3 regions of the Streptomyces sp. NPDC006487 genome follow, and region 2 is predicted to be linked to each of the others. Evidence: riboswitches for the same ligand, from Rfam matches in the RefSeq annotation. Region 2 holds a riboswitch; each other region holds the start of a gene.
The links. Region 2 has a riboswitch for cobalamin ahead of ACFYM0_RS11605 (ABC transporter substrate-binding protein). Riboswitches for the same ligand answer to the same signal wherever they lie in the genome.
Positions count from the first base shown of each region.

Region 1: it holds a riboswitch for cobalamin, as region 2 does, so the genes downstream of both, ACFYM0_RS05770 (ribonucleoside triphosphate reductase) here and ACFYM0_RS11605 (ABC transporter substrate-binding protein) in region 2, are expected to answer to the same signal.
Region 3: it holds a riboswitch for cobalamin, as region 2 does, so the genes downstream of both, ACFYM0_RS24520 (CbtB-domain containing protein) here and ACFYM0_RS11605 (ABC transporter substrate-binding protein) in region 2, are expected to answer to the same signal.

Region 1 is NZ_JBIAHN010000003.1:127,891-137,977, reverse strand. It holds gene ACFYM0_RS05790 (DUF805 domain-containing protein) at 1-163, shown strand, start outside; gene ACFYM0_RS05785 (NADP-dependent isocitrate dehydrogenase) at 389-2,608, shown strand; gene ACFYM0_RS05780 (hypothetical protein) at 2,686-3,138, opposite strand; gene ACFYM0_RS05775 (endo-1,3-alpha-glucanase family glycosylhydrolase) at 3,533-5,248, shown strand; cobalamin riboswitch at 5,370-5,511, shown strand; gene ACFYM0_RS05770 (ribonucleoside triphosphate reductase) at 5,554-7,332, shown strand; gene ACFYM0_RS05765 (anaerobic ribonucleoside-triphosphate reductase activating protein) at 7,329-7,952, shown strand; gene ACFYM0_RS05760 (aminotransferase class V-fold PLP-dependent enzyme) at 8,077-9,318, shown strand; gene cobF (precorrin-6A synthase (deacetylating)) at 9,334-10,086, opposite strand.
Region 2 is NZ_JBIAHN010000006.1:81,716-91,802, reverse strand. It holds gene ACFYM0_RS11650 (serpin family protein) at 1-346, opposite strand, end outside; gene ACFYM0_RS11645 (glycoside hydrolase family 18 protein) at 427-1,758, opposite strand; gene ACFYM0_RS11640 (S8 family serine peptidase) at 1,957-5,286, opposite strand; tRNA gene ACFYM0_RS11635 (tRNA-Trp) at 5,782-5,857, shown strand; gene ACFYM0_RS11630 (GNAT family N-acetyltransferase) at 5,963-6,472, shown strand; gene ACFYM0_RS11625 (aldo/keto reductase) at 6,513-7,421, shown strand; gene ACFYM0_RS11620 (hypothetical protein) at 7,474-7,926, opposite strand; partial or broken gene ACFYM0_RS11615 (helix-turn-helix domain-containing protein) at 8,051-8,350, shown strand; gene ACFYM0_RS11610 (hypothetical protein) at 8,304-8,471, shown strand; cobalamin riboswitch at 8,483-8,621, shown strand; gene ACFYM0_RS11605 (ABC transporter substrate-binding protein) at 8,659-9,651, shown strand; gene ACFYM0_RS11600 (FecCD family ABC transporter permease) at 9,648-10,087, shown strand, end outside.
Region 3 is NZ_JBIAHN010000013.1:297,428-307,514, forward strand. It holds gene ACFYM0_RS24500 (TetR/AcrR family transcriptional regulator) at 1-546, shown strand, start outside; gene ACFYM0_RS24505 (alpha/beta hydrolase) at 500-2,020, opposite strand; gene ACFYM0_RS24510 (hypothetical protein) at 2,131-2,484, opposite strand; gene ACFYM0_RS24515 (CbtA family protein) at 2,525-3,277, opposite strand; gene ACFYM0_RS24520 (CbtB-domain containing protein) at 3,308-3,526, opposite strand; cobalamin riboswitch at 3,565-3,701, opposite strand; gene ACFYM0_RS24525 (phytase) at 3,757-5,043, opposite strand; gene ACFYM0_RS24530 (histidine phosphatase family protein) at 5,165-5,638, shown strand; gene pucL (factor-independent urate hydroxylase) at 5,702-6,619, opposite strand; gene ACFYM0_RS24540 (aspartate aminotransferase family protein) at 6,875-8,254, opposite strand; gene ACFYM0_RS24545 (SDR family NAD(P)-dependent oxidoreductase) at 8,320-9,087, opposite strand; gene kdpF (K(+)-transporting ATPase subunit F) at 9,497-9,586, shown strand; gene kdpA (potassium-transporting ATPase subunit KdpA) at 9,592-10,087, shown strand, end outside.

The DNA.
Region 1 (10,087 bases), on a different contig from region 2:
CCTCTCCATCCGTCGCCTGCACGACCTCGGCAAGTCCGGCTGGTGGCTGCTCATCGCTCTGGTCCCGCTCGTCGGCGGCATCTGGCTGCTGGTCCTGACGGCCACCGAGGGTCAGCCGAACCCGAACCAGTACGGCCCGAGCCCCAAGGCCGTCCACGCCTGAGCAGGCCGGCAGTCGTCGTGCCCGAAGCGCCGCCCCTGGCTGGAAACAGCCGGTGGCGGCGTTTCGCCGTTTGTGGGCGGGTCGGGGCCCCCACGGCCACCGAGAGTGACGCGCGTCTCGCCCGTGCTTGCGCCGGGGGGCTGTCCAGACCGGCCCGATCACGAGATATCTTGATGTCGAGCAATGTTGCAGACGAGAGACGCAGACTGTGGAGCGGAGCATCCGGTGACTGACTCGACCATCATCTACACGCACACTGACGAGGCCCCGGCCCTCGCGACGTATTCGTTCCTGCCTGTGATCCAGGCGTACGCGTCGACGGCCGGTGTGAATGTCGAGACCCGTGACATCTCCCTGGCAGGTCGGATCATCGCCAGCTTCCCCGAGTACCTGGAAGAGGGCCAGCGGATCGCGGACGCCCTCGCCGAGCTCGGCGAACTGGCGAAGACCCCGGGCGCCAACATCATCAAGCTGCCCAACGTCTCGGCGTCGATCCCGCAGCTCAAGGCCGCGGTCGCCGAGCTCCAGGGCCAGGGCTACGCCCTTCCGGACTACCCGGACGACCCGAAGAGCGACGAGGAGCGCGAGAACCGCGCCCGTTACGACAAGATCAAGGGCAGCGCCGTCAACCCGGTCCTGCGCGAGGGCAACTCTGACCGCCGCGCCCCCGCCTCGGTCAAGAACTACGCCAAGGCGCACCCGCACCGCATGGGCGCCTGGACCACCGGGTCGAAGACGAACGTCGCCACCATGGGCGAGAACGACTTCCGCTCCACCGAGAAGTCCGCCGTGATCGCCGAGGCCGGCACGCTGCGCATCGAGCACGTCGACGCCGACGGCGCCGTCACGGTGCTGCGCGACTCGGTACCGGTCCTCGCGGGCGAGGTCGTGGACGCGTCCGTCCTGCACGTCGACGCGCTGCGCACCTTCCTGAACGACCAGATCGAGCGCGCCAAGGCCGAGGACGTCCTGTTCTCCGTGCACCTCAAGGCCACGATGATGAAGGTCTCCGACCCGATCATCTTCGGCCACGTGGTCCGCGCCTTCTTCCCGAAGACCTTCGCCCGCTACGGCGAGACCCTGGCGGCCGCCGGCCTGTCCCCGAACGACGGCCTCGGCACCATCCTGAACGGCCTGGGCGCGCTGCCCGACGCCGACGCGATCAAGGCCTCCTTCGATGCCGAGATCGCCGAGGGCCCGGCGCTCGCGATGGTGGACTCCGACAAGGGCATCACCAACCTGCACGTTCCGTCCGACGTCATCGTCGACGCCTCGATGCCGGCCATGATCCGCACCTCCGGTCACATGTGGGGCCCGGACGGCGCCGAGGCCGACACCCTCGCCGTCCTCCCGGACAGCAGCTACGCCGGTGTGTACCAGGCCGTCATCGACGACTGCCGCGCGCACGGCGCGTACAACCCGTCCACGATGGGCTCGGTGCCGAACGTCGGCCTCATGGCCCAGAAGGCCGAGGAGTACGGCAGCCACGACAAGACCTTCGAGCTGGCCGCCGCCGGCACCGTCCGCGTCGTCGACGCCTCGGGTGCCACGGTCCTGGAGCAGGAGGTCGCCGCGGGCGACATCTTCCGCGCCTGCCAGACCAAGGACGCGCCGATCCAGGACTGGGTCAAGCTCGCCGTCACCCGGGCCCGCGCCACCGGCGTCCCGGCCGTCTTCTGGCTCGACGAGGGCCGCGCGCACGACGCGCAGCTGATCGCCAAGGTCAAGACGTACCTCGCCGACCACGACACCGACGGTCTGACCATCAAGATCCTGTCGCCGGTCGAGGCCACCGCGTACTCCCTGGAGCGCATCCGCCGCGGCGAGGACACCATCTCGGTGACCGGCAACGTGCTGCGCGACTACCTGACCGACCTGTTCCCGATCCTGGAGCTGGGCACCAGCGCCAAGATGCTGTCGGTCGTCCCGCTGATGAACGGCGGCGGCCTCTTCGAGACCGGCGCCGGCGGCTCCGCCCCGAAGCACGTGCAGCAGCTCGTCAAGGAGAACTACCTGCGCTGGGACTCCCTCGGCGAGTTCCTCGCGCTGGCGGTCTCCTTCGAGCACCTCGCCACCACCACCGGCAACGCCCGCGCCCAGGTGCTGGCCGACACCCTGGACCGGGCGACCGGCACCTTCCTCAACGAGGACAAGTCGCCGAGCCGCAAGCTGGGCGGCATCGACAACCGCGGCAGCCACTTCTACCTCGCCCTGTACTGGGCGCAGGAGCTGTCGCGCCAGACCGAGGACCCGAAGCTGGCCGCCGCCTTCGACCCGCTGGCCAAGACGCTGGCCGAGTCCGAGGAGAAGATCGTCGGCGAGCTCATCGCCGTCCAGGGCGCCCCGGCGGAGATCGGCGGCTACTACCGGCCCGACGCCGCCAAGGCCTCGGCGATCATGCGGCCGTCCGCGACGCTGAACGCGGCGCTCGCGATCCTCGGCTGAGGTTCAACGCTTCAACGCTTCACGGGTCCGCCCCGGTCGGCACCAGCCGACCGGGGCGGACCCGTTTCAGCGTCCCGTCACAGCGGGTGGACCTGCTCCCGGGCGAAGGCCAGTGGGTCGCGTCCGGCGGCCAGGACCCGCAGCCCGGGGGCCGCGGCGAGGAGCTCGCGCAGCCAGTCCAGGGCGTCGGACGCGAGGTGCTCGCAGCCGTCGAGGACGAGCAGCATGTCGCGCTCCGCCAGCCACGACGCCGCGTTCGGCGTCCCGTAAGGCAGGAAAGGCATGCCCGGTACGCAGCCCAGCGCGGCGGTCAGGTCGGGGACCCCGAACCGCCGGTCCATGGACACCACGGCCACGCCGTCGTAGAAATTGGACGAGAGCCGTTTCCCGATCTCGTGCACCAACTGGCTCCGGGGCTCGCGGAACCGACCGGTGACGGTCAGCACTTTGCCCCGCCGCACGGCGGTGAAAAGACGGGAAAGCTCCGCCGAGGTCGCCGGGAACGTTCCGGCGCCTCTGGAATCCCTCATCGACACGATGCCCCCCTGCATGCGTGACCTGCGGCAAGAGGGTTGTTTCAAGCCGCATGAAGACGATTATGCGCCACTTTTCGCGAAAGGCCAGTGGAATTCCCTATTCCGGCGAAAAGCCCGTGCCGCCCGGTGATCGCAGCAGTTGTACAGGTCACATGCCTTTGTCCAACCGCGTGCGAAGAGTGCCGCTCCGACGTCCGAACCGCGCAGGCCAAGGGGCCGTCGGCCGAGGTGGCCGCCGCGGGCGGGACTCCGGTAGCCCCGCGGTTCCGTCCCGTCTCACGCCCCGTCTCCCGGGGAACAGTTGTCCGGGGCCCCGGAATCCGCTGTACTGCTGCTGTGCGGCCCGATGTACGGGCATGGCGCGGGCACATTCGGGGGAGGGGCCAGGATGAGTGCGGACCGGCGGCGGGCAGGGCGCGGCACGAGACCCGCGTCGCACCGGCGCCGTGCGGGCTTCCGGCGCCGAAGACCCCTGCTGAGCCTCCTGCTCTCCGCCTTCCTCCTCGTGGGCGTCTGCGCCGCGACGGGCATCGCCTGGGAGCCCCGTACCGTCTCGGACGCACGGGCCCGCTCGGGGCCCGGCCCGGCCGACTCCCCGTCCGGGGCGTCCGGCTACGGCTCCGCGCCCGCCACCGCCGGCCCCGCCACCACCGGCCCGGGCACCACCGCCCCGCAGAGCCCGGGCGGGCCGGCCCCGGACCCCAAGCCCCAGGGGTCCGGTACGGACGGCGGAGCGCGCCCCACCGGAGCCCTGCCCTTCGACCTGCCGCAGCCGGCCGCCCTGCGCTCCGGAGCCGCCGGCAAGAAGCTGGTCTTCGCCCACTACTTCACCCCGTACCCGCTCTCCCTGGACAACGCGAACGCCGACGCCGACTACTACACCCGCAACTACCTGAAGCCGGACGGCGAGAACGGCAAACACCAGCGCTACGGCGGCCTGCTGCGCGACCGGCCGCTGCCCGTCCCGCCCAAGGCCGGGGACTGGGAGCTCGCCAACCTCCGGCAGGAGGTCCGCACCGCGCGCGCCGCCGGCATCGACGGATTCACCCTCGACCTGCTCTCCCTCTCCGGGAAGAACCTCGAACGCTGCAACCTCCTGATGGAGGCGGCCCGTTCGGTGGACCCCGCCTTCAAGGTCATGCTGATGCCGGACATGACCTCCCTGGGCACCGACGACCCGGCCGTGCTCGCCGACCTCCTCGCGGAACTCGGCAAGGCCCCGGCCGCCCACCGGCTCCCCGACGGACGGCTGGTCGTCTCGCCGTTCAAGGCGGAGGAGAAGAGCGCCGCCTGGTGGACCCGGGTCATGGACGTCCTGAAGTCCCGGCACGGCATCCGCACCGCCTTCGTCCCGCTCTTCCTCGACTTCGGCGCGCACAGCGGCGAGTTCGAGTCGATCAGCTACGGATTCTCCGAGTGGGGCAGCCGCAGCTACGTCGGCCAGGAGAGCTCCACGCGCGACGTGCGGCGCGCCCACGCGGCGGGCAAGATCTGGATGCAGCCCGTATCCGTCCAGGACGCCCGTCCCAACCAGGGCATCTACGACGAGGCGGGCAACACCGCGACCCTGCGCACCACATGGAACCGCGCCATCGAGGACGGGGCCGACTGGGTCCAGCTCACCACCTGGAACGACTACAGCGAGGGAAGCCAGTTCGCGCCCTCCCTGCACAACGGCCATGCCTACCTGGACCTTTCCTCGTACTACCTGACCCGGTTCAAGACGGGCGGCTGGCCGAAGATCGTCCGGGACACGCTGTACCTGAGCTCGCGCACCCAGTTCGCCGCCGCCGATCCGAGCGGCGGCCAGTCCCTCGTGATGTCGCTGCGGGGCGGCAGCGCCGCGGCTCGCGACACGGTGGAGGTGCTGAGCTTCCTGACCGGGCCCGCGAGCATCCGTACGGCCGTGGGGGCGGCCGAGGACGCGCACGCGGCCCCGGCCGGGGTCCACTCCGAGCTGCTTCCCCTCGGTCCGGGCACCGGCTCGGCGGCCGTGGTGCGGGACGGCAGGACCGGGGCCCGGGTGGAGCTGGGGTACCGGGTGGACCGCACGGTGGAGGTGCAGGACCTCCAGTACCACGCCGCCAGCAGCGGCCGGAGCTGAGCCCGGGGGCCTCGGCGCTGCTCTCCGTTGCTCTCCGCTGCTCTCCGCAGGGCTGAAGTCCCTTGGTGCGGGACCTTCGTCACCCCATATGTAGTGGTGGTGCCCCGCCGTCACATCCATATGTAGTGTTGGTCTTGCCGGTTCGGCGGGGCCCCTCCCCGACCGAGGCAACAGGGAACCCGGTGGGAATCCGGGACTGCCCCGCAACGGTGAATCCGCCACGGCGGACGAGTCCGACACCTGCCGGCACGGGCTTTCGAAGAGGCCCGCCATTCTTCCGTGCCGAGCCTCGTGGGAGGGCTGCCGTGACTGCTGTCGTCGATGCCGTGGAGACCGTGACCGAATACCTGGACCGCCGGGACTGGCGGGTGAACGCCAACGCCAACCAGGGCTATTCGCTCGGCGGGCTCATCCTCAATGCCGCAGGCAAGGTCACCGCGAACTACTGGCTGGAACAGGTCTATCCCGCCGCCGTGGCCCGCGCCCACCGCGAGGGCGACCTCCACCTCCACGACCTGGACATGCTCTCCGGTTACTGCGCCGGCTGGTCCCTGCGCACCCTGCTGACCGAAGGCTTCAACGGAGTCCCCGGACAGATCGACTCCGCCCCGCCCAGGCACCTGTCCTCGGCCGTCGGCCAGATCGTGAACTTCCTCGGCACCCTGCAGAACGAATGGGCGGGCGCCCAGGCCTTCTCCTCCTTCGACACGTACCTCGCCCCCTACGTCCGCCTCGATGCGATGACGTACGACCAGGTCAGGCAGTGCGTCCAGGAACTCGTGCACAACCTCAACGTGCCCTCGCGCTGGGGCACCCAGACCCCCTTCACCAACCTCACCTTCGACTGGACCTGCCCCGAGGACCTGCGCGAGCAGATCCCGGTGGTGGCGGGGGAGGAGACCGGTTTCACCTACGGCGAGCTCCAGGCCGAGATGGACATGATCAACCGGGCGTACATCGAGGTGATGACGGAAGGCGACGCCACCGGACGGGTGTTCACCTTCCCCATCCCGACCTACAACATCACCCGGGACTTCCCCTGGGAGAGCGAGAACGCCGAGCGGCTCTTCGCGATGACCGCCAAGTACGGGCTCCCGTACTTCCAGAACTTCATCAACTCCGAGCTCGAACCGAACATGATCCGCTCCATGTGCTGCCGGCTCCAGCTCGACCTGACCGAGCTGCTCGCACGCGGCAACGGCCTCTTCGGCAGCGCCGAACAGACCGGCTCGCTCGGCGTGGTCACCCTCAACTGTGCCCGGCTCGGGCATCTTTGCGCGGGCGACGAGGAGCGGCTGCTGGCCGAGGTGGACCGGCTCTGCGAGCTCGCCAGGGACAGCCTCGAGATCAAGCGGATCACCGTCCAGGACCTGATCGACGGCGGCCTCTTCCCGTACACCAAGCGGTACCTGGGCACCCTGCGCAACCACTTCTCCACCATCGGGGTCAACGGCGTCAACGAGATGGTCCGCAACTTCAGCGGGGGCGCGCACGACATCACCGCGCCCGAGGGCCACGCCCTCGCGGTCCGCCTCCTGGACCGGGTGCGGGCCCGGATGGTCGACTTCCAGGAGAGCACCGGCCACCTCTACAACCTGGAGGCCACCCCCGCCGAGGGCACGACCTACCGCTTCGCGAAGGAGGACCGGGCCCGCTTCCCCGGCATCCTCCAGGCCGGCACCGACGCCAACCCGTACTACACCAACTCCACCCAGCTGCCCGTCGGATGGACCGACGACCCCTTCGAGGCGCTGGAGCGCCAGGACGAGCTGCAGGGCAAGTACACGGGCGGCACCGTCCTGCACCTGTACACCCCCGAGCGGATCCCGACGGCGGAGGCCTGCCGCAAGCTGGTCCGGCGCTCCCTGGAGACCTTCCGGCTCCCGTACCTCACGGTCACCCCGACCTTCTCCGTCTGCGCGGACCACGGCTACCTGGCGGGGGAGCAGCCCCACTGCCCCGCCTGTGGGGCGGTGTGCGAGGTGTGGACCCGGGTCATGGGCTACCACCGCCCGGTCTCCTCCTTCAACACCGGCAAGAAGGGCGAACACGCCGAGCGGGTCCCCTTCAAGGCGGCGGTGTGATCCCCGCCGCGCAGCCGGACGAGGTCATCCGCATCGGAGGCTGGTCCCGGCTGTCCACCTGCGACTGGCCCGGCCGGCTGGTCACCACCGTCTTCTGCCAGGGCTGCCCCTGGCGGTGCGGCTACTGCCACAACCCCGGCCTGCTGCCCGCCCGGGCCCCCGCAGCCGTCCCCTGGGACGCGGTGCTCGGCCACCTCGCCCGCCGGACGGGGCTGCTCGACGGGATCGTCTTCTCGGGCGGGGAACCGCTGCTCCAGCGCGGTCTGCCGCAGGCCGTACGGGAAGCCCGTGCGCTGGGCCTGGAGGTCGGCCTGCACACCGGGGGAGCCTTCCCCCGCCGCCTGGCCAGGCTGCTGGACGCCGGCCTGCTGGACTGGGTCGGCTTCGACGTCAAGGCCCCGCCCGGCCGGTACGAACGGGTCACCGGCATCGGCCACGCGGCCGCCTCGGCCGAGCGGAGCCTGCGCCTGCTGCTCGCCTCGGAGGTCCCCCACCAGCTCCGCACCACGGTGGACCCGGACCTCCTGGACCCGCCCGCCATGGCCGACCTGGACGACTGGCTCGCGGAGCTGGGCGCGGGGGCCACGGTCCGCCAGACCGTGCGCCCGCCGGCGGCCTGAGGCCCGGGCGGCCGCGATGGCCCGGCGGCCCCGGGGCGCGATGGCCGGGGAAGGGGCTGTCGCTCCGGGTGGGCGGCGGGGCATGATCGGGCCGACAGCCGCGCCGCACCCACGGAGGTCCCACGTGACCCAGCCCGCAGAGCCGACCGACCGCACCGACCGAGTCGGCCCCGCCGACGCCGCCGGACGGGCCGGGGCCGCCTCACGCGGCGGGCCCCTGCGCCGTCCCGCCGAATTCCCGGGCGGGCGGGAGCTGTTCCGGCTCTCCGAGGCGGTCGGCCATCTGAACCACGGGTCGTTCGGAGCGGTCCCGATCCCCGTCCAGGAAGCACAGGCCGCCCTCCGGGCGGAGGCGCACGCCGACCCCGACGCCTTCTTCATCGGCGCCCCCGACCGACTCGTCGGGGCCCGGACCCGGATCGCCGCCCGGCTCGGCGCCGATCCGGACGGGCTCGCCTTCGTCTCCAACGCCACCGAGGCCGCCAACGTGGCCCTCGACGCCGTGGAGTTCGCAGCCGGTGACGAGATCCTGGTCACCGACCACGGCTACGGCACGGTGGTCGCGGCCGCCGCCCGGCGTGCCCCGCTCACCACCGTGGCCCTGGGCACCGATCTCCCGGACGAGGACGCCGTACGGGAAACCGTGCTGGCCGGGGTCACCCCGCGCACGCGGGTCGCCGTGCTCGACCACATCAGCTCGCCCACCGCCCGGCTCATCGCCTCGCCCCGGCTGCTCGCCGAACTCGCCGAGCGGGGCGTCACCACCATCGTGGACGGCGCCCACGCGCCCGGCATGATCCCCGACCCCCTGGGCGGGGGCGCCGACTTCTGGTTCGGCAACCTCCACAAATGGGCCTACGCCCCCTCCGGCACCGCGATCCTGTCCGTCGCCCCGCACCACCGCGGCCGGGTCCGCCCGCCGGTGCCCTCCTGGGAGGATCACCACGGCTACCCGCGCTCCGTGGAGAACCGGGCCACCTTCGACTACACCGGCTGGCTCGCCGCCCCGGAAGGGCTCGACCTGCTGGAGGAACTCGACGCCGCGAAGGTGCGCGCCCACAACAGCGCACTGGCCGCCTACGGCGCGGCCCTGCTCGCCGAGATCCCCGGGGTGGCCCCGCTCCCGTACACCGAAGGCCTGGCCCTGCGCACGCTGCGGCTGCCGCCCGGGGTCGCGCAGACCCCGGCGGCGGCCGGCGAACTGCGGGAGCGGATCGCGGCCGAGCAGCGGATCCGGGTGCTGATCTGGCCCTGGCCGGGCGGCGGCGGGATCCGGGTCAGCGGGCAGATCTACAACCGGGCCGAGGAGTACGAACGGCTCGCCGAGGTACTCCCCGCCTATCTCCCCGCTTACCGCCGGGCCTAGGCCCGGCGGACGGCCTCAGTCGCGCCGGAGCAGGTACGTGTCCATGATCCAGCCCTTGCGGGCACGGGCCTCGGTGCGCAGCTCCTCGATCCGGCCGGAGACCTCCGCCAGCTTCCCCGAGACCAGGATCTCGTCCGGGGTGCCGACGTACGCACCCCAGTAGATGTACAGGTCCTGGTCGAGGTGGGCCGTGAAGGCGTGCCGGGCGTCCAGCATCACCACCACGTCGTCCACACCGTCCGGCCAGCCCTCCGCCAGCCGGCGCCCGGTGGTGATCTGGACCGGACGGCCCACCCGGTTGAGGTTGGTGCGGTGGCGGGCCAGCAGCGAGGAGATGCTGCTGATGCCCGGCACCACCTCGTGCTCGAAGGCGACCCTGCCCTTCTCCAGCACCTCGTCGAGGATCGCGAGCGTGGAGTCGTAGAGCGAGGGGTCGCCCCACACCAGGAAGGCGCCCGTCTCGCCCTCCGCCAGGTCCTCGGCGATGAACCGCTCGAAGAGCTCGGCCCGCGCGCTGCGCCAGCCGTCCACCGTCGGGGTGTAGTCGGAGGGCGTCCGGTCGCGGTCGGGATCGCGGCCCTCCACGAGCCGGTGTCCGGGGCGTGCGTGCGCGTCGAGCATCGCGCGCCGCAGCCCGGTCAGATCCGCCTTCTCCTCGCCCTTCTCCAGGATGAGGAATGCGTCCGCCGCGCCGATCGCCTTGACCGCCTGGAGGGTCAGGTGGTCCGGGTCGCCCGCGCCTATGCCGATCACTGAGAACTTCTTCACC
Region 2 (10,087 bases):
CTTCGTCGCCGGTCAGAGTGCCCCGGGTTCCGGCGGGGAGGCGGTCCGACCAGGCAGGCTCCAAGGCGAGGTCCCGCCGCGCCCACAGGCCGGAGGCGGAGCGCAGGCCCCGTACGCCGTCCAGGGCGGTCAGCAGCTCGCGGGCGGCTTCGGCCGCCGCGTCGGCGGGTATGCCGAGGGCTTCTTCCAGTTCGTTGCGGGCGGGTCCGGCGGCGCCGTCGGCGAGCAGGGCCAGCAGCGGCCAGACCCCGGCGGCCGTGAACACCGTGCCCGTGCCGTCCGCCGTGGCGTGCCCGGCCCACCGGGAGGCGAGCGCGTTGACCGCCCGTACCGTCTTCGTCTTCATGCGGGGGAGCGTAAGGGTTGGGGCGCCGCCGGGCCGCGTCGTTTTCCACGGCCCGGCGGCGCTGTTCAGGGGCGGGACCGTCAGTGGCCGCGAAGGCCCTCGTCGACCGCGGTCATCAGTTCACCGTCGGCCGTGTCCGCGTCCAGTGACCAGAACATCGCGCCGCCGAGGCCCTCTTCGCGGATGTACCGGGTCTTGGTGCGCAGCACCTGCGGGTCGTCGTAGGTCCACAGGGTGGTGCCGTCGAAGAGCCAGGCGCTGCCGTTGCGGCGGTCCCAGTGGAGCTTGTAAGTACCGGACGCCGCAAGCTGCTTGAGCTCCTTGTAGTCCGCGTACCCGTTGGCCCAGGCGGCCGGGGCCGGGCCCGTCGCGGGCTGGCCCATGCCGTCCCCGCCGCCACTGACGCCGGTCCAGCCCTGCCCGTAGAACGGCATGCCCATCACGAGCTTGTGCGCGGGCGCGCCGCGCCGCTCCCAGGCGTCCACGGTGCCGTCGACGCTGAAGTCGTTCCTCGCGTACAGCGCGGACTGCTGGGCGGTGGTCGCCTCGCCGGAGACGTGGAAGTCGTAGCCCTGGAGGGTCACGAAGTCGAGGTCGCGCATGATCCGGCGGACGTCGAAGCCCGCGTCGATCTTGGCGGGGGCGGTCGGGACGAAGGCGGACAGCTCGTACTTCGCCTTCCGCTTCTGGCTGCGGGCGTAGTCGTCGAGCTGGGTGCGGAACTCGCTCACCAGCGCCGTGAAGTTCTTCTTGTCCTCGGGGCGGTAGGTGGTGTCGGTGTCGCCCGAGGAGCCGGGCCACTCCCAGTCGAGGTCGATCCCGTCGAAAAGACCCGCCGCCGAACCCGCGCCGCCGCGGCTGCCGTCCTGGGGGAGGTTGCCCTTGATGTAGAGGTCGATGCAGGAGGATACGAGGGCCTTGCGCGAGGCCGGGGTGAGCGCGGCGTCCGAGAAGTGCGTGGACCAGCTCCAACCGCCCAGGGAGATGAGGACCTTGAGGCCGGGGTGCTTGGCTTTGAGCTCGCGGAGCTGGTTGAAGTTGCCGGCGAGCGGCTGCACCCAGTCGTCGGCGACGCCGTCCACGGAGTTCTCGGCGTCCAGCGGGCGAACGTAGTCGGCCCACGCGTCGGCCTCACCGGGGATGTTTCCGGTGAAGCACTTGCCGTCCGCGCTGATGTTGCCGAAGGCGTAGTTGATGTGCGTGAGCTTGCTCGCGCTGCCGTTCTTCTCCAGGTCCTGGACCTGGAAGTCCCGTCCGTAGACGCCCCATTGGGTGAAGTAGCCGACCTTCTTGTACGAGCGGCCGTGCCCGGAGTCGCCGTGGCCGGCGCCGTCGTGGGCGGGGGCGAAGGCGGTCAGCAGGGAGAGGGAGCAGGCGGCAATGGCCAGCCTGCCGAGCATGCTGCGGCGCATGGGCTTCCTTTGCGGATGCGGTGAGTGGTGCCGGGGCGCGTGCGCTGTGCATGCGGAAACTATTGGTCTGGACCAGTGTGGGTCAAGGGGGCGGGGCGAAACGCGGTGGGCAAACGCGGATGGGCCCCGCCGGCGGCGGAGCCCATCCGTGTCGTCACGGTCGCGTCACGTCAGGCCGGACGGACCGGCGCGGTCACCTCAGGGCACGAGCCGGTAGGCGTTCGTGATCGTCTCGCGCACGGTGTTGCCGGCCTTGTCCCTCAAGTCCACCCGGAAGGAAACGGACTTGGCCGTCTCCGGGTGCCGTACGGTCACCGAGCGGGCCCCTTTCGCGTCGGTCGTCACCGCGAGGAGCTGCCAGGTCTTCCCCTCGTCGAAGGAGACCCGGACGGTCAGTGCGGCGACCTGCCCGGCCCCCGCCGCCGGCCCTCCCAGGTGCAGCGGAACCTTCAGGTCGGCGCCCACCCGGGCCGTCCCGCGCAGGCTCAGCGCCGGGGAGAGCCGCACCGTGGACAGCGGCAGCCTGACCGGCTCGTCCGTGGGGGGACGGGCCGAGGTGAACGTCCAGGACGCGGCCACCTTCGTACTGGTCGAGGTGTCCAGGGGGGAGCGGCTCGACTCCGCGCTCAGGCGGTACGCCGCCGAGCCGGCCGGAACGTCTCCGTGGACCTGGCCGCTGTCCGACCCCTCGGCGATGACCTTGCCGCCGGACTCCAGGCGGGTGAAACCCCCGGTGACGTACGAGCCGCCCACATGGCCGCTGCCATCGTTGAAGAGCCGCAGGTCGGCGTAGACGTAGTCGCCGGTCCGGTGGGCGCCCGCCTCCGGGTCCCCGTCCTCCATGCTGGGGCCGACCACGCCGAAGTTGTACTTCACGGCCTGGCTGCTGCCCGGCTTGTAGGTGGTGAGGCCGGTGTCGTAGCCCAGGCGCGAGTCACCCCTGGCGTCGAGCTGGTACACGTTCCAGGTCCAGCGGACCCCGATGGCGCTGACGTACTGGACGCCGGACATCGGCAGGTCCTGCTCGATGGGGTCGCGCATGCCGAAGGCGGACGTGCCGGTCACGTCGTAGGGCGTCATCCAGATCAGGCCCTTCGCCCCGGTGACGGACGCCGCGAAGCCGAGCTTCAACTCGGCGACCTCGGCCCGCGTGACGGTCTTGGTGAGGCCCGTGAACAAGCTGCCCGTGCGGTTGAAGGCGAGCCGGTAGTCGACCTTCTTGCCGGCCGCACCGGGGTTCTTCCACAACCCGTTGAACTGCGCCTGCATACCGGTGCTCGCCGTGCCGAGCGCGGCGGTGCGGACCTGTGTCTGCCCGTCGAAGGTCCAGGACCCGGCCACCCGCGCCTTCGGATCGGAGTACCCGAGGGTGCCGCCGACCAGCCGTGCCGCCGGGTCCGGGGCGGTGACGGCCAACGGCTTGGCCTTGCGGGCGTCGAGCGCGATCGTGGTCTTCGCGGTCACCTTCACGACGGGCTGGACGAAGACGGCCATCCGGCCGCCCGCGCCGAGGACGACGCTCTCCAGCTGGTAGTCGCCCTTGGGTATCCGCTTCACGACGGTCCCGCCCGGCACGACCGGGAACTCGATGCGCCCCGGCACCTCCCGGTCGATCTTGGTCAGCATGCTGGAGTAGCCCGGCGGAGCCGCGCCGTCGACATCGGTGTGCCGCAGGACGACGTCGTACGACTCCACCTCGCGGACGGCCACCATGCCGGTGCGCACCGACTGGCCGCCGCCGTCGGCCCGTACGCTGCCGCCGAACGTGCCGTCGGCCCCGCCCTTGCGGGTGTCGACGGTGACGGTGGTGGTCGCGGTGCCACCGGCGGGGACGGTGAGCTGGGCGTCCTTGACGGTGAACATCCCCGCCGGGGCCGGGCCGCCCCCCGGGCCTGTGGCGGTGGTGCTCAGCTTGAGGGTGACGGGCTTGGTGCCGTGATTGCGGTAGGTGAGGGACTTGCCGACCGGCTTGTCGTCGGTGTGCGGCCAGAGCCGCGTGCCGAAGTTGAGCGAGCCGGGCTCGGAGACGACGACGGCCGTGACGGCCCGTGCCAGGTCGACCCGGCCGGAGCCCTGTTCGGAGGCGTTGAGCACAGGGTCGGGCCGGGCGGATCCGGTGAGCAGCGCCTTGAGCCGGGCTCCGCTCCACGTGGGGTGCTGCTGGAGCACCAGGGCGGCGGCGCCGGCGACGTGCGGGGCGGCCATCGACGTGCCCGACATGGTGGTGTAGCTCTCGCCGTCGGGGTTCCAGCTGTGCGTGCTCAGGGCGGCGGTGATGTCGACGCCCGGAGCGGTGATGTCCGGCTTGGACACTCCGTCGGCCGTCGGGCCACGGCTGGAGAAGTCCGCGATCCGGTCCTGCTTGTCGACCGCGCCGACCGTCAGCGCCGCGGGGGAGCTGCCGGGCGAGCCGATGGTTCCGGGCCGGTCGCCGCTGTTCCCCGCACTGATCACGAAGAGGGCCTTGGCGGAGAGGCGGGCGACCGCCGCCTCCTTCGGGTCCACGCCCGGATCGTCCTGGCCGCCGAGGCTCATGTTGACGATCTTCGCGCCCTGGTCGACGGCCCACTGCATGCCGCTGATGATGCCGGACTCGGATCCCCAGCCGTCGTCGTTGATGACCTTGCCGTCCAGGAGCCGCACCCCGGGCGCCACGCCCTTGTACCGGCCGCCCGACCGCGCGCCGGTCCCGGCGACGGTGGAGGCCACGTGGGTGCCGTGCCCGTGCCGGTCGAGGGAGTCGGGGGAGTCGCTGAAGTTCTTCTCGGCGATCTCGACGCCCTTGAGGTCGGGGTGGTCCTGGTCGACGCCCGTGTCCAGGACCGCCACCTTGACGCCCTTGCCGGTGTAGCCCGCCTTCCACATGACGGGAGCGCCGATCTGCGGCACGCTCGTGTCGAGGGAGGTGCGGACCTTGCCGTCCAGCCACACGTGGGCGATGGGAGCAGTGGGAGCGGCTCCCCGCGCAGGGGCGTCCGTGCTGCCGGTGACCGCCGACCACAGGGCCGCGGTCTCGGTCTTGGGCACGTCAAAGGCCTCGCCGTCCACGGAGGGCAGCGGACGGCGCTCGCGCGCGACCCGGGCGAGCGGGTCTCCGGTCGCGAAGGCGCCCACCGGGGCGCCCTCCTTCCGATAGCCGACGATCAGGGGTGTGGCGCCGCGGTGAGCGTCGTCGTACCCGTCCTTGGCCAACCGGGCGACGTCGAACAGCCGCCGGTCCAGGACGCCGTCGCCGATCAGGCGCAGGGCGTCCATCGGAATGACGTACGTGTGCCCGCCCTCGCGCCGAACCGAGAAGGTGGTCTTCTCGCGGCCCGCACCCCGCGTGATCCGGACGACGGCGCCGTCGGCGCCGACGAGCACGCGGTCACCGGTGATCAGCGTCACCGTCGCGTCCGCCGGCGGCCTCGCGCCGGCGGGACTCCCTTTCGTGTCCTCGTGCAGGGTCTGCTGCGTGTCCTGGTGCGTGCCCTGTGCGGTGGAGTTCGCGGCCAGTGCCGGCTGGATGCCGGCCGCGGCCGTCCCCATGATCAGCATTCCGGCCACAGCGGCTGTGAGTGCCGCCGTTCCCGCCCTTGTCCTGGATGCCACCCGTTTCCCCCAATTCGGCGTGCGCGCTGGCGTGTTCGCCGGTAGCACGCAGCCGGGACGGGACTCGGTTCTCCGCGGGGGCAAGAAGGAGGGCGCGTCCCGGAGAAATACACCCCAGGGTGTAGCCGGGCGCCTCCCCTGGTGGGAGGAACCGGTGCTTCCGGGGGCGGAGGAAGCCATCGGCACCTTCCCGGGGTGTCGCGGAGGTCAACTGTCCACGGCGCAATAGTCGTTGTCTCAAGGAGTGGATGCGGGCCGGGGCGGGCCGCGGCGGCCTGACCCTCCTCGGTGTCGCCCTGACCAGCGAAGACGGGCCGTGCGGTCGACCGGCTCGGATCCGCCGGAGTCCGGACCCGTGACGAAATTCCTCGCGGTTGATCACCGAATTGAGTGGATCTTCGGCGTGCGACATGACATGGTTGGTCTCACCGAAGGGGTGTAGCTCAGTTGGTAGAGCACCGGTCTCCAAAACCGGTTGTCGTAGGTTCGAGCCCTGCCACCCCTGCCACGTTCGGCCAAGTCCTTCTCGGCCGGATCATTCATGGAAAAGGGACCCCCGGAGAACACTCCGGGGGTCCCTTTTCTCTTGCCCTGGGGGCGTACCCTTCCCCGGGTGACGAAGATCGTGACCCATGTCGAGATGACCGACCCGAGTCAGCTCGTTCCCGGCGCTCCGGTCCCCGGACTGGCACTCGTCGCCGTCGGCGACGACCTCTCGAAGGTTCCCGACCTGATGGCCAGGATCGGCGCGCCGTACCAGTGGCGCAGCGCCCGTCGCGGACCACGGGAATGGCAGGCGTGGTTCGCCGAGCATCCGGACCGGACGTGCCGGCTGCTGACCTTGCAGGGCGAGTCCGCCGGTGTGGTCTGTTACGACCTCCACCCGGGCGCCGACGTCGAGATCAGGACCTTCGGGCTCTTGCCGGAGTTCACCGGGAAGGGGCTCGGCGGCCATGCGCTGACGCTCGCGATCCGGCAGGGCTGGAATCTGGTGCCGGGCGTGCGCCGGGTATGGCTGCACACGTCCTCGGCCGACCATGCGAACGCGCTGCCCAACTACCACCGCCGCGGGTTCCGGACCTTCAAGACCGAAGAAGAAGCGTTGGATTCGGGCATGCCTTAATCAATGGCGGGCCGGCCCGGCGCGCGGACATGATCGCGCCATGACCTCACAGACGATCACAGCGGCGGCATCCGGCACGTGGACGCTCGGGGACCTCACGGTCAACCGGATGGGCTTCGGCACGATGCGCCTGACGCAGCACGGTGAGGCATTCGCGCCCGAGGCCGTCCCACGGGACCGCGACCAGGCGATCGCCGTACTGCGCCGCGCGGTCGAGCTCGGTGTGAACCACATCGACACCGCCGCGTTCTACTTCTCCTCGTCGCGCTCGGCCAACGAGCTGGTCAACCGGGCGCTGGCCCCTTACCCGCACGAGCTGGTCATCACCACCAAGGTCGGACCGGGCCGCGATCCCTCCGGCCAGTGGCTGCCGCACGCCACCCCGGAGCAGTTGCGCGGCCAGGTCGAAGAGAACCTGCGCCAGCTCGGCCGCGACCACCTCGACGTGGTGAACCTGCGCATCGTCGGCAGCGACTCGATCGCCGAACGCTTTGGCGCACTGGCCGATCTGCGTGCGGCCGGGCTCATCCGGCACCTGGGCCTGTCCAACGTCCGCGGCCACCACCTCGCCGAGGCCCGGAGCATCGCGCCGGTGGTCTGCGTCCAGAACATGTACGGCATCGGCGCGGCCCCCGAGCAGAAGGAGCTCCTGGACATCTGCGGTGAGCAGGGCATCGCGTTCGTGCCGTTCTACTCGATCGCCGGTACCGGTCGCACCGCCGGCGCCACCGACGGCCACAGCGCTGAAGTCCGCTCCGTCGCCCGCTCCCACGGCGTGAGCGCGGCCCAGATCCGGCTGGCCTGGACCCTGCACCAGGGCTCCCACGTACTGGCCATCCCCGGCACCGGCGATCTCGGGCACCTCGCCGAGAACGTCGCCGCGGGCGGCCTGCGCCTGTCCGAGGGTGAACTCCTCGGTCTGGCCGCGGCGAGCGACGAGACGGCATGAGGCGGTGGCCGGGCTGCCGGGGCCCCGCCCCCGCCTTCGCCCTCGGAGGGACTCAGTAGGTCGGGCAGAGGTTGGCCTGGACGGCCGCGACGATCAGGGCGGACTTGACGGGGCCGAAGCCGGCGGGGTGGTGGGGGCCGATGAAGCGCTGGTTCGCCCCGGCCACTCGCTTGGCCGGATCCTTCTCGCCCTTCATGGACTGGCACTGGTCCAGGCCTCGCGAGACGGCCTTGTCGTCCTTGCCGTTGACGATCTCGGGGTCGATCGTGTTCAGCGCGGCCAGGTAGGCGGCGCGCTGCGCGGGCGCGGGGCTCGGCGGGAGGCCGCTGTCGGGGCGGACCGCGCTCGGATCGGCGCTGGGCCTGCCGCTCTGGGCAGGGCTCGGCACGGTCGAGGCCGGGGCGGAGGTCTTGCCGGGGGCCGGCGCGTCGGAGTCGCTGCCGCACCCGGTGAGGGCGAGCAGTCCGGCGCCGGTGAGGGCGATGATCACGTGGTGTCTGCGCATCGGGCCATGGTCGCCCCGGCCCGGTGCTCGCGGGGCCGCTGTGACCGGGCTGTGACACGGCACCCCGAACAGCCGGTCGGCGCGGGCCGGGCAGGATCCGAACGAGACGGCCTAGCCTGGGGGAATGACCGCCACCGCCGGGCGCGAGCCCCAGTCCGACCTGCGGGACTTCCTGCGTTCCCGCCGTGCCCGGATCGGCCCCGAGGCAGTGGGCGCCGCCGCACATCCGGGAAGGCGTCGCGTGCCCGGGCTGCGGCGCGAGGAGGTCGCGCAGCTCGCGGGGGTCAGCGTGGACTACTACACCCGGCTGGAGCAGGGCCGCACCCGGCACGTGTCCGACGAGGTCCTCGACGCCGTGGCCCGGGCGCTGCGGCTCGATGCCACCGAGCGGTCCCACCTCTTCCACCTTCCCGGACGACCCCGACCAGACCCTCTACCTCTACACGGCAGAGCCGGGATCACGCTCCGAGGAGGCGCTGCGGGCCCTCGCCTCCCTGACGGCGCGGACGGTGCGGGGGGCCCACGGGGTGCGCCCGGAGCGCTGACCCCCCGGCCTTCTGGCACACTGGGCCGGGTTATCCAGGCGGTGCAGGACAGGAAACCGGTGCGAATCCGGTGCGGTCCCGCCACTGTGACCGGTACACCCCCGTGCGGGGACCCGGGAGTCAGACACTGACGCACCGCCTCTTTCGGTTCGACCAGGGGACGCGGATCCCCCGGAGAGGCTTCGCCATGTCCTCGTACGCCCGTGCGCTGCTGCGCGCGTTCCTGCCCGTCCCCCTCCTGATACCGCTGGCCGCGTGCGGGGGATCCCCCGCGGCACAGGATGCGAAGGCGGGAGCGGGCGCCGCGCCCGGCTTCCCGTACACGGTCACCAACTGCGGTGTCACCAGCACCTATCAGGCGCCGCCGCAGCGAGCCGTCGCCATGAACCAGCACGCCACCGAGATCCTCCTGGCCCTCGGGCTGGAGGAGAAGACGGTCGGGACGGCCTACCTGGACGACTCCGTACTGCCCGCCTACCGGCCCGCGTACGACAAGATCAAGGTGCTGGCGAAGGAATACCCCGCCAAGGAGATCCTCCTCGGAGCCAACCCCGACTTCGTGTACGGGGGCTACTCCAGCGCGTTCGACAAGGCGCAGGGCCGCGATCGCGAGGGACTCGCGAAGTCCGGCATCAACTCCCGCCTCAGCGTGGAGTACTGCACCCAGGGCAAGGTCGGCCTCGATCAGCTCAGGACCGAAATAACCGAGGTGGCACGGACCTTCGGCGTGCCCGAGCGCGGCGAGCGGCTCATCGCGGAGGAACAGCGCCGCATCGAAGCCGTCAGCGCACGCGTGAAGGACAAGGCCAAGCCCGCGGTCTTCGTCTACGACTCGGGCGAGGCCTCCGCCTTCACCTCCGGCGGCAACGGCATCGGCAACGAGATCGTCTCGCTGGCAGGCGGGACGAACGTGTTCGCCGACCTCGCCGACACCTTCGGCGACGTGTCGTGGGAGAAGGTCATCGAGCGGAAGCCCGAGGTCGTCCTCATCTACGACTACGGCGGCACCACCGTCGAAGCCAAGAAGCAGCGCCTGTTGAACGACCCGGCACTGGCCCAGGTCCCGGCGATCAAGAACCGGCGGTTCGTCGTGCTGCCGCTGTCCTCCGCCGTGCTCGGCGTACGCGTCGCCGACGCCGTCGAATCGCTGGGCGGTCAGCTCCACCCCGACGCCGCGTGAGGCTCCGGGCCGCCCGTGCGTTCACCCGTACGCCGGTCGTACTGGCCCTGCTCGCCGCCGCGCTGGCCGCGTCGGCCCTGGCGGGGCTGGCCCTGGGACCGGTACGGATCCCTGCGGAACGGGTGCTCGACATCGTGCTCGGCGGACCGGGACCCGGTGGCGGAGCGGGCGCCTTCGGCGCGATCGTATGGGACGTCCGGATGCCACGCGTCCTGCTCGGCGCCGTCGTCGGCGCGGGACTCGCCGTCGCGGGAACCGTGCTCCAGGCCCTCGTGCGCAATCCGCTCGCCGACCCGTTCCTGCTCGGCGCCTCCTCCGGGGCCTCGGCCGGAGCCGTGCTGGTGATCGTCTTCGGCGCCGGGTTCCTCGCCTTCGCGGGCGGCGCCGCCCTACCGCTCGCGGCGTTCGCCGGGTCGATGGGCGCGCTCGTCGCCGT
Region 3 (10,087 bases), on a different contig from region 2:
ATGCGCGACGTGGCAGCCGAGGCCGGGGTCTCCCTGCGCCTGGTCCAGTACTACTTCCAGACCAAGGAGAAGCTGCTCTTCTACGGGCTCCAGCACCTGACCGACCGCTTCACCGCACGGGTGGGCGCCCGTCTCGCCGCCGCCGGCCCCGCCCCCGGCCCGCGCGCGACGATCGAGGCGCTGCTGCTGGCCTCCCTGCCGACCGACGAGGAGAGCCGCACCTTCCACCTGCTCTACAGCTCCTACTCGGTCCTGTCCGTGACCGACGAGGCGCTCGCCGCCCAGCCCTTCATCGACAACCCCGATGCCGCCGAGAACGCGGTGGCCGGGCTGATCGGCCAGGCCCAGGAATCCGGCCTGGCCGACCCGGAGGTCGACGCGCGCATCGAGGCGATCAGCCTGCTCGCCATGGCGGCGACCATGGGCACCAGCATCCTGGTGGGCCAGCGGGGCCCCGAGTCGGCCGTCGCGGTGCTGCGCCACCACCTGGACCGGATCTTCAGGACGGGCACGAGGAGTCCCGGGCCGGACGCTCCCCCGTCGTGAGGTACCCGGTGACCGTGCGGTCGGAGCAGGCGTTGCCGTTGCCCAGGTAGACGCCGTGACCGCCGTGGTCGACGGTCAGCAGCCGGGCGCGCGAACCGAGGGCTTCGCGCATCTTCAGGGAGGCGGCGTACGGGGTCGCCGGGTCGCGGAGGTTCTGCACCATCAGGATGTTCGAGGGGCCCCGGCCGGTGATGCGGGTGGGGCGTTCGGCGGGGGCGTCCTTCCAGAAGGCGCACGGGGTGATGTTCGCCGGCATCCCGGCCGTCAAGGGGTGCGCGGCCCGGTCCGCGGCCACCGCCCGCTCGTACCCGGAGACGTCCTTCGGCCAGGCCACGTCGTTGCAGATGACCCCCACCATCAGCGCCGCGTCCGAGTCCGGCAGCACCGCGGCGAGCTCCTGGGGCAGTTGCGGGACCGCCTTGGGGTCCTGGGCCTCGCGGACGAGGCGGGCGAAGGCGGGGAACTGGGCGTCGCCGTACAGGGCGAGCTGCATGGCCTGGCGCAGCATCGTGCCGGTCAGCGGCAGGCCGGGCACGCTCGAGGGCTTCGGGGCACGGTCCAGTTCCGCGGCCAGCGCCAGGAACAACGGGCGTACGTCCTGCGGGTGCTCGGCGAGCCGAAGCCCCTCCCCCGCCCGCGCCGGGTCCGCCGCCCAGGACGCGAAGTCGGGGAAGCGGTCCTCGGCGCCCTGCGCCATGTTCGCGAGCCAGCCCCGCTCGACCCGCGTCGGATCGGGGTCACCGCTGCTGTCCAGCACCAGGCGGTCGGTGCGCTGCGGGAACTTCTGCGCGTACACCGCCGTCACGTAGGTCCCGTAGGAGACGGCCCAGACCGACAGCTTCCGCTCGCCGAGGGCCTCCCGGAAGCGGTCCATGTCGCGGGCCTGGTTGGCGGTGGTGAAACTGCGCAGCTCGGCGCCGCCGTTCGCGGCGCAGGCCTCGGCCACCCGGCGGGAGCGGTCGGCGTTCTCCGCGATCCCCCCGTCGGCGCCGGGCCAGGAACGCAGGGTCGTCAGGCGCCGGTCGGCCGCGTCCAGGCCGCACGCGGCGGTGACGCTGCCGCCCACTCCGCGCGGGTCGAGCGCGACGATGTCGTACGCGCCGGCCAACTGCCCGGCCAGCGCCGCCCCCTTCTGCGAGAGCCGCTGCACACCCGAGCTGCCGGGCCCGCCGGGGACCACGGCCAGCGTCCCGCGCCGGGCTGCGGGGCGGGTGCTGGGCAGCCGGGAGACGGCGAGCTCGACCTGCGGGCCGGCCGGGGCGGCGTAGTCCAGGGGGACGGACAGCTTCGCGCACTGCTGCCCGTCGAGGTGGCCCGTGTGGGTGCACGCCGTCCAGGCCAGGGCGGGCGGGGCGGGCGTCACGGCGCCGCGGGAGGCAGCCGTGGCCGAGGCCCCGGTGGTGGCGGTCAGCGTGGCCGCCACGGCCGTGACGCAGAGGGCGACGAGTCCGGTCTTGCTGCGGTAAGTGGTCATGCAACGAGGATGGTTGAGCATCCTCCGGCGCTACATCCGGTAGCCGGGAAGGCCGTTCGGGGGGCTAGCCCCCGCCCGACCCTCCGCCCGGCTCTCCGTCCGCCCCCCGGTCAGACCACCACGACCGCCACCGCCGCCGCACCCATGAGTACGGCGGCGGAGTGGATGGCCGCATGGCCGTAGTCACCCGACCAGAGGTGGCGGGCCAGGCCGCCGATGGCGGTGAGGCCCGCGATGATGCCGACCTGCGCGAGCAGGGTGACGGTGGTGAACGGGGTCAGCAGCAGGAGCACCGCGTTGAGCCAGAACGGGGCGGCGCCCGTCCAGCCCCGCCACTCCCGCATCTCCCGCCACTGCTGCCGGTTCGGCAGGCCCGGCAGGTGGGGGCGGCGCGGGAGGCGCGATCCCTCCCGGCGGCCTTTGGGTCTTCGGTGGTCCCCGAGCTCTCGGGTCGCCGTCGTCACCGCGCCGTCACCAGCCTTTCAGTCACCTGCACGCAAGACGTCAACTCGCAGGCTGTACAGCCTCCTTGGGAGCGAGGGCGGGGACAAGGGCCCGTTCGGCAAGAAATCCGAAAGCCAGGCCGAAAGTGCTCCACATCGCGGCCTGGATGGCGAGCGAGGCGAGCCGGAACTGCCAGACGAGCGCCGCCGGGAAGCCTTCCGGCACCTCGTTGATGCCCGGCAGCAGCGCGTAGGCGATGCCGACGGCCACCACGAAGGCGAGCGAGGCGACGATCGAGGCGTTCCAGTTGCCCAGGCCCGGCGCGAGACGCCGGCCCAGGATCAGCGCGGCCGCCGCGAGCAGCAGGCCGAGCGCGAGCATCAGGACGTAGAGGGTGGTCCGCTGGACCGTGGTCTCGGGGTCTCCGACGGCCGGCGGATTGGCGGGGTACTTGAAGAACGGCACCAGGGAGACGGTGACGAACAGACCACCGGACACCAGCAGCGCCGTGGCCCGGGGGCCGAAGCGGCCGATCCGGCCCAGGGCATAGCAGTAGACGAGCGCGGCGATGCCGCCGAGCGCGATGCCGTAGAGCAGGGTTCCGGTGCCCAGGCCGGCCGTGGCCTGGAGCGCCCGGCTGACCGGGGCCGCCTCGGCGTCACCGTGGTCGTGGGCTCCGGCTTCCTCGATGGCGATCGCCGCGTCGACCTGGGACTCGCCCAGGAGGTACGCGACGAGGAACGCGGCGATGCCCGCCAGCAGGCCGGCGAGCATGCCCCGGACGAGGAGCACGCGGGGGGAAATGGTGTTCATGGAGTTTTCGGTCCCTTGCGGATCGGTGGATCAGTGGCAGGGGAAGCCGAGGAGGTGGCGACCGTCGTGCATCCACTCGTGGATGGTGTCGCCTTCGAAGATCGCGGTGGCGCCCTGCTCGGCGCCGACGAGGTAGAGCAGGACCAGCATCAGGACACCGGCGAACAGCGCCCAGGGGGCCAGAGCGGTGAGGGAGATGGGTGCGACGGCCAGGGGGGTGGCAGTCGTGGGCACGGCGGAGTTGGCCATGGCAGGAGCCTCCAGAGGGAACACGCGTCCCGGTCAGTGGTGCTTTCGACGACGGTGGCGGGTCTGACTTACCTCCCCCTCCGGGAGGCTTCACAGTGGCGCGACCGTGCCGGATTCTCAACCGGACTTCCGTCATACCGTCGTCTTGTCGTCCGCCACCGTACCGCTCTTTATGGCGGCCTTACAGCGTCCCTGCAGGAGGGCTCCGTCCCATCTCACCGGTCTTCCCATCAGTCGATGGCGTCGACCACCTGTCCCAGGTCGACGAACTTGAAGCCGGTCGCCTCGCGGTCGCCGTCTCCGGGGGTCTCCTGGCCGTCCTGGACGACGAGCAGGCCGCGGGGGTAGCGCGTACCGAGGGGGGCGTTGAGGGCGGCGGCGCCGTCGCAGACCTCGGAGCCGTCGAGGGTGGCGGAGGCCGCGGTGACGCGGAAGGCGCCCTCGAACTCGTTGTGGTCCTCGCGCTCGCGGTCGTAGGCGACGAAGGTGTCGTCGCCCTGGCTGGAGGCGAGCAGGTAGCCGTCCCCGTCAGCTTCGGTGACCAGGGTCAGGCCCTCGACGTCGGCCTTCAGGCGCTTGCCGCCGTAGCCGGGATCGGCGCCGGGCGTGCACTCCTCGGTCTCCTCGTCGTAGGTGCCGGGCACGCCGTACTCGCGCACCTTGTCGATCAGCTTCGGCGTGCCGGTGAGGCCCGCGTCGATGCGCCAGATGCCCACGTCCTCCTGCCCCGCGTACAGGGTGCCGTCCGCGGGATCGACGACCATGCCCTCGACCTGCGGCAGCTCGCCCGGCTCGAGACAGGGCGTCCAGGCGGCGCCGTTCGGCAGGCGGAAGGAGGACGGCAGGTCGAGCGTGCGCACCTCGCGGTAGTCGACCGTGCCGGCGGGGGTGGCGACCAGCTCCAGCAAGGCGATCCGGGTCCGGTTGCGCTGGCTGACCACCGCGTAGGACCGGCCGGTCTTGCGGTCCGTCCAGGTGGCCAGGCCGTACGCGGTCTTCTGCTCGTTGATCTCGGTCTGGCCGGCGGAGAAGACCGGGCGCGCCGCCGGGTCGGTGACGTCGGTGAGCGGGCCGCCGGGCCGGTTCCGGTCGATGCGGTAGATCCGCAGCCGGTCGTTGCCCCGGTCGCTGACCACCGCGACATCGGCGCGCCCGCCGCCCAGACGCAGGCCGTTGACCAGGTCGACGTTGTTGAAGCGGCCGGGTGCGTCGTCGGCGCCGGGTCCGGCCGGGGCGGGCAGCGACTGCACCTGCCGGGCCTCCAGGTCGTAGACCCGCAGGCCGCCCTGCTTGGCGGTCGCGATCACCAGGCTGCGGCCCGGGTCGGCGGCGTTGCGCCAGATCGCCGGGTCGTCGGCGTTGGCGTCGCCGCCGGCCTCGTCGTCGTACAGCGGCGCGGTCTCGGCCTTGGGCCGGACGGTGCTGATCGAGGAGGCTTGTGCCGGGAGCGCGACGGACGCGGCGAGTGCTGTGCACAGCACGAGTACGGAGGCGCGGGCGGCCGAACGTATGGTCAATGTTCTTCCTTTACAAGGGTTTTGCCCTGAGGGGAAGACGCTCGCCGGGTTGATTGTCATGTCCGCGCTCATTGGATGTCCGATGGTTGAACGCGATGCGAAACCCCGGGACACTCAAGCGGTGCACCCCACCATCGTACGAGTCCGGCTCGTGACACCCCCACTCGACGAAGCGGCGCGCCTGCACCGCTTCCCCTACGGGGATCCGCGCCCGGGGCACGAGGGGCTGCGCGGACAGGATCACGGCGCCTGGGCCGGGCGGAGCATGGACGAAGTCGCCGGGCAGGACCCCGAGGGGCTGCGGCGGTGGATGACCGACACCTCGTACGCGCCCCCGGGCGGCGGGGAGTCGGTGGAGGCGCTGATCGCGCGGGTCGGCGTACACCTGGGCGCGCTGGCGCCGGGGACGCACCGGGCGGTGGCCGGGCAGGGAGTCGTACGGGCGGCCGTGGTGTGGGCCCTGGAGCTGCCAGCGGCGGCCTTCTGGCGGCTCGACGTGCGGCCGGGGTCGGTGACGGCGCTGACGGGGCGCTCCGGGCGCTGGAACCTGCTCGTGGGGCAGCCGGAGGAGTCCCCGGACCCGGACGCGGGGTGAACGCGGAACGGCCCGGACCCCGCGACGCGGTCCGGGCCGAACACCGAAGGTGCGGAGCGGGCGTTACGCCACGATCCAGTCGCTCGTCGCGATCACCGGCTGCACGCCGTCGCGGTGCACGGTGCCCTCGATGAGGCCGTACATGCGGTCGGCCGCGAAGTAGACCTCGTTGTCGTTCTTGAGGCCGAAGGGCTCCAGGTCGACGAGGAAGTGGTGCTTGTTGGGGAGGTTGAGGCGCACCTCGTTGACCTTGGGGCAGTTGTCGAGCACGCGCTCGGCCATCTGGTTCAGGGTCTGCTGCAGGGAGTACGAGTAGGTCTCCGCGAAGGCTTCCAGCATGTTCTTGCGGACCTTCTTGTACGACTGGTCCCAGTCGTACTCGGCGTCGTCGGCGGCGAGCGCCGAGTGCGCCCAGCGCGCGGTGACCTTGGTCGCCAGGATGCGGTCGTACGCCTCCTGCAGCGTCGTGTACTTGTCCTTGATGAAGCCGTGGAACTCGGAGTTGGTCGAGTTCATCACGGTCAGGTCCTTCAGACCCGAGATCACCTGGAGACCGGTGGTCTCGCTGTACGTGATCTGCGCGGTGCGCACCTCGGTGCCCTTGAGGGCGAACGAGTGCTGCTCCTTGCGCGTCGGGACCGGGATCCGCTCCCAGGCGTACTCCTCGACGCGGATCTGTGCCTCGCGGATCGGGGCCTGGGAGGAGACGAAGTGCTTGGCGAGCAGGATGCCGAAGGCCTCGGGGGAGGCGACGCCGTGCTCCTTGGAGAAGGCGTACACCGTGTTCTTGGTGGTGTCGGTCGGCAGGCAGTTGGCGTTGTCACCGGTGAGGTGGACGTCGCGGAACTCGCCGCGCAGCGCGACGGAGACGTTGAGGTCGCGGATCTCGTGCCAGGAACCGTCGCTGCCCTTGCGGGTGACCTTGACGATGCGGTTCTCGGCCTTGCCGTACTGGTTCTGGGCGAGGATGTGCTTGCTCATGCGCTGTCTTCCTTCGGGTACTCGGGAACACGGAGTCCGGTGGTCTGGATCCCGTACGCCCGGCGTCCGGCGGACGCGCAGCCCGCCCCCCGCCGTTCGGTCACGCCGATTCCTCGCGTGGACCGCCCCGGGACTGACGTGCATCCCGGTCCGTAGGTGCCTGTTGATTCCAGCACGTCCGCATGCCGTTCGTAAGAGAGCGGATCCTCCGAGAACAGGCACCCACGGCTTGGGCAACCGTACGATCTGCGCAGGTCAGATGGTGTGCGCGTCGGCCACCGTCAGAGCCTCGTCGATGATCCGCAGCCCCTTCTCCACGTCCTCGGCCGACACGTTGCAGGGCGGCGCGACGTGGATGCGGTTTCCGGCGAGCAGCGGCCACAGCCCGGCCTTCTTCAGGGCCGCCCCGAACTCGGCCATCGGCGCGTTGTCGGCGCCGGCGGCGTTGTACGGGACCAGCGGCTCGCGCGTCTCCTTGTTCCGTACGAGCTCCAGGGCCCAGAACGTGCCGAGCCCGCGGACCTCCCCGACGGACGGGTGGCGTTCGGCGATGGCGGCGAGGCCCGGCCCGAGCAGCTCCGCGCCGGTACGGGCGGACTGCTCGACGGTGCCCTCCTCCTCCATGACGTTGATCGTCGCGACGGCGGCGGCGCATGCCAGCACGTGCCCGGAGTACGTCAGGCCGCCCGGGTAGGGCCGGCGGGCGAAGGTCTCCGCGATGGCGGCCGAGATGGCGACCCCGCCGAGGGGGACGTATCCGCTGGTCACGCCCTTGGCGAAGCAGATGAGGTCGGGGGTGACGTCCCAGTGCTCGGAGGCGAACCACTTACCGGTGCGGCCGAAGCCGACCATGATCTCGTCGAGGATGAAGACGATGCCGAAGCGGTCGCAGAGCGCGCGGACCCCGGCCAGGTAGCCGTCGGGGTGCACGAGTACGCCGGGGGCGCCGCCGACGGTCTCCAGGATGATCGCGGCGATGGACTGCGGGCCCTCGAAGACGATGGTGTCTTCCAGGTGGCGCAGCGCGCGCTCGCACTCCTCGGCGGGGGTGGCCGCGTAGAAGGGCGAGCGGTAGGCGAAGGGGCCCCAGAAGTGCACGACGCCGGCGGTGGCGGTGTCGTTGCCGAAGCGGCGCGCGTCCCCGGTGAGGTTGATCGCGGTGGAGGTGGCGCCGTGGTACGAGCGGTAGGCGGAGAGCACCTTGGCGCGGCCGGTGTGCACCCGGGCCATGCGGACGGCGTTCTCCACGGCCTCGGCGCCCGCGTTGGTGAAGAAGATCTTGTCGAGGTCGCCCGGGGTGCGCTCGGCGATCAGCCGGGCGGCCTCGGAGCGCACGTCGACGGCGAAGCCGGGCGCGACGGTGCAGAGCTTGCCGGCCTGCTCGGCGATGGCCGCGGCCACCTTCGGGTGCTGGTAGCCGATGTTCGTGTAGACGAGGGCGCTGGAGAAGTCGAGGAAGCGGTTGCCGTCGTGGTCCCAGAAGTAGGAGCCTTCGGCGCCCGCGACGGCGAGCGGGTCGATGAGCTCCTGGGCCGACCAGGAGTGGAAGACGTGCTTGCGGTCGTTGTCCTTCACCGTGGCCTTTGCGGAGGTGGCCAGTGCGGCGGCGTCGCGTGCGTCGGCTTCTGCGTTCATATTCCGAGGGTAGTTGTCCACGATGTGGAATCCGGTGGGGATGGCCCGGAAGAGAGCGGGGCGCCTCAGACCACGTGCCGGCCGCCGTCGACGGTGAGCACGTCGCCGGTCGTGTAAGCGGCGTCGACCAGGTAGAGCACGGCCTCGGCCACGTCCTCGGGGGTGCCCACGCGGCGCAGCGGGGTGTTCTCCGTGATCCACTCCCGCGAGCTCTCCCAGACCTGGTCCTCGCCCTCGTACCAGGGGGTGTCGATCAGGCCGGGCGCGATCGCGTTCACCCGGACGGCGGGTCCGAGCTGGGAGGCCAGCAGCCGGGTCATGTGGTTGACCGCGGCCTTGCTGACGGCGTACGGGACGGAGCTTCCCAGTGCCCGGGTCGCGGACACCGAGGAGATGTTGACGATCGAGCCCGCGCCGGAGCCCCTCGCCCCGGACGCCCGCAGGTGGGGGGTGGCGGCGGTGATCATCTGCCAGGTCCCGACGACATTGACCTCGAAGATCTCCCGCCAGGCGTCGGCGTCGGCGGCGTCCAGGTCGCCCAGGGGGATGAAGCGGGTGACGCCCGCGTTGTTGACCAGGATGTCGAGCCGTCCGTACGCGTCGATCGCCGTCCGGACGATCCGCCGCGCGTCGTCGGCGTCCGCGACGTCGCCCCGTACGTAGACCGCCTCGGGCAGTTCCGCGGCGAGCGCCTTGCCCGCGTCCTCGCTGCGCGCCGAGTTCAGGACCACGCGGATGCTGGCCGCGGCCAGCCTGCGGGCGATGCCGGCGCCGATTCCGGAAGAGGAGCCGGTGATCAGGGCGACACGGCTTTCGGCGCGGTCCTCGGACATGGCGTTCCTCCTGGCAGGGGTTGCGGTTTCGGCGTGCGGACGGCCGGAGCATAACGCAGATACCGCATGGCGGAACTATATTTCCAGGATACGGAATTCGATCTTCCGCCCATGGTGCACCAATAGCCACATAGCGGGCATATCGGTGTACACGCGCTTAGCCTGAGCCCACGCCACACCCCTCCGCGTTAGGGACCCGTCAAGGCCGCACCCACGGGCGTATGGGCCCCGTCAAGGAAGCCTGTGAGGGGCCGAAAAGGCGTTCCACTCAGAGGTGTCCGAAGAGATGTCCTGAAAACGCCCGCCCACGAACCCTCCAGGAGCTCACGATGGCCGATCTGGCCTTCGTCGTCACCACGATCGCGGTCTTCGCGCTGGTGGTACTCGTCGCCAAGGGGGTGGCCAAGCTGTGAACGCCGAAAACGTCGTCGGCCTGCTGGTCGCCGTCTCCCTGTTGGGTTACCTCGTCGTCGCCCTCGTCTTCCCGGAGAGGTTCTAGCGTCGATGAGTCCCGTCCTCGCCGGGGTGCTCCAGCTGCTCGCGCTCGTGCTGGCCCTCGCCCTCGCCTATCGCCCCCTGGGCGACCACATGGCCCGCGTCTACTCCTCGAAGAAGCACTACGCCCCCGAGAAGTGGATCTACAAGGCGGTCGGAGCCAACCCGAACGCCGAGATGCGCTGGCCGGCGTACCTGCGCTCGGTCCTCGCCTTCTCGGCGGTGAGCGTCCTCTTCCTCTACCTGCTCCAGCGCCTGCAGGGCCACCTGCCCGGCTCCCTCGGCTTCGTCTCCATCAAGCCGGACCAGGCCTTCAATACGGCCGCCTCCTTCGTGTCGAACACGAACTGGCAGTCGTACGCCGGTGAGCAGGCCATGGGTCCGCTCGTGCAGACCGGCGGCCTCGCGGTACAGAACTTCCTCTCCGCCGCCGTCGGCATGGCCGTGGCGGTGGCCCTGGTACGGGGCTTCGCACGCTCCCGCACCGGCGAACTCGGCAACTTCT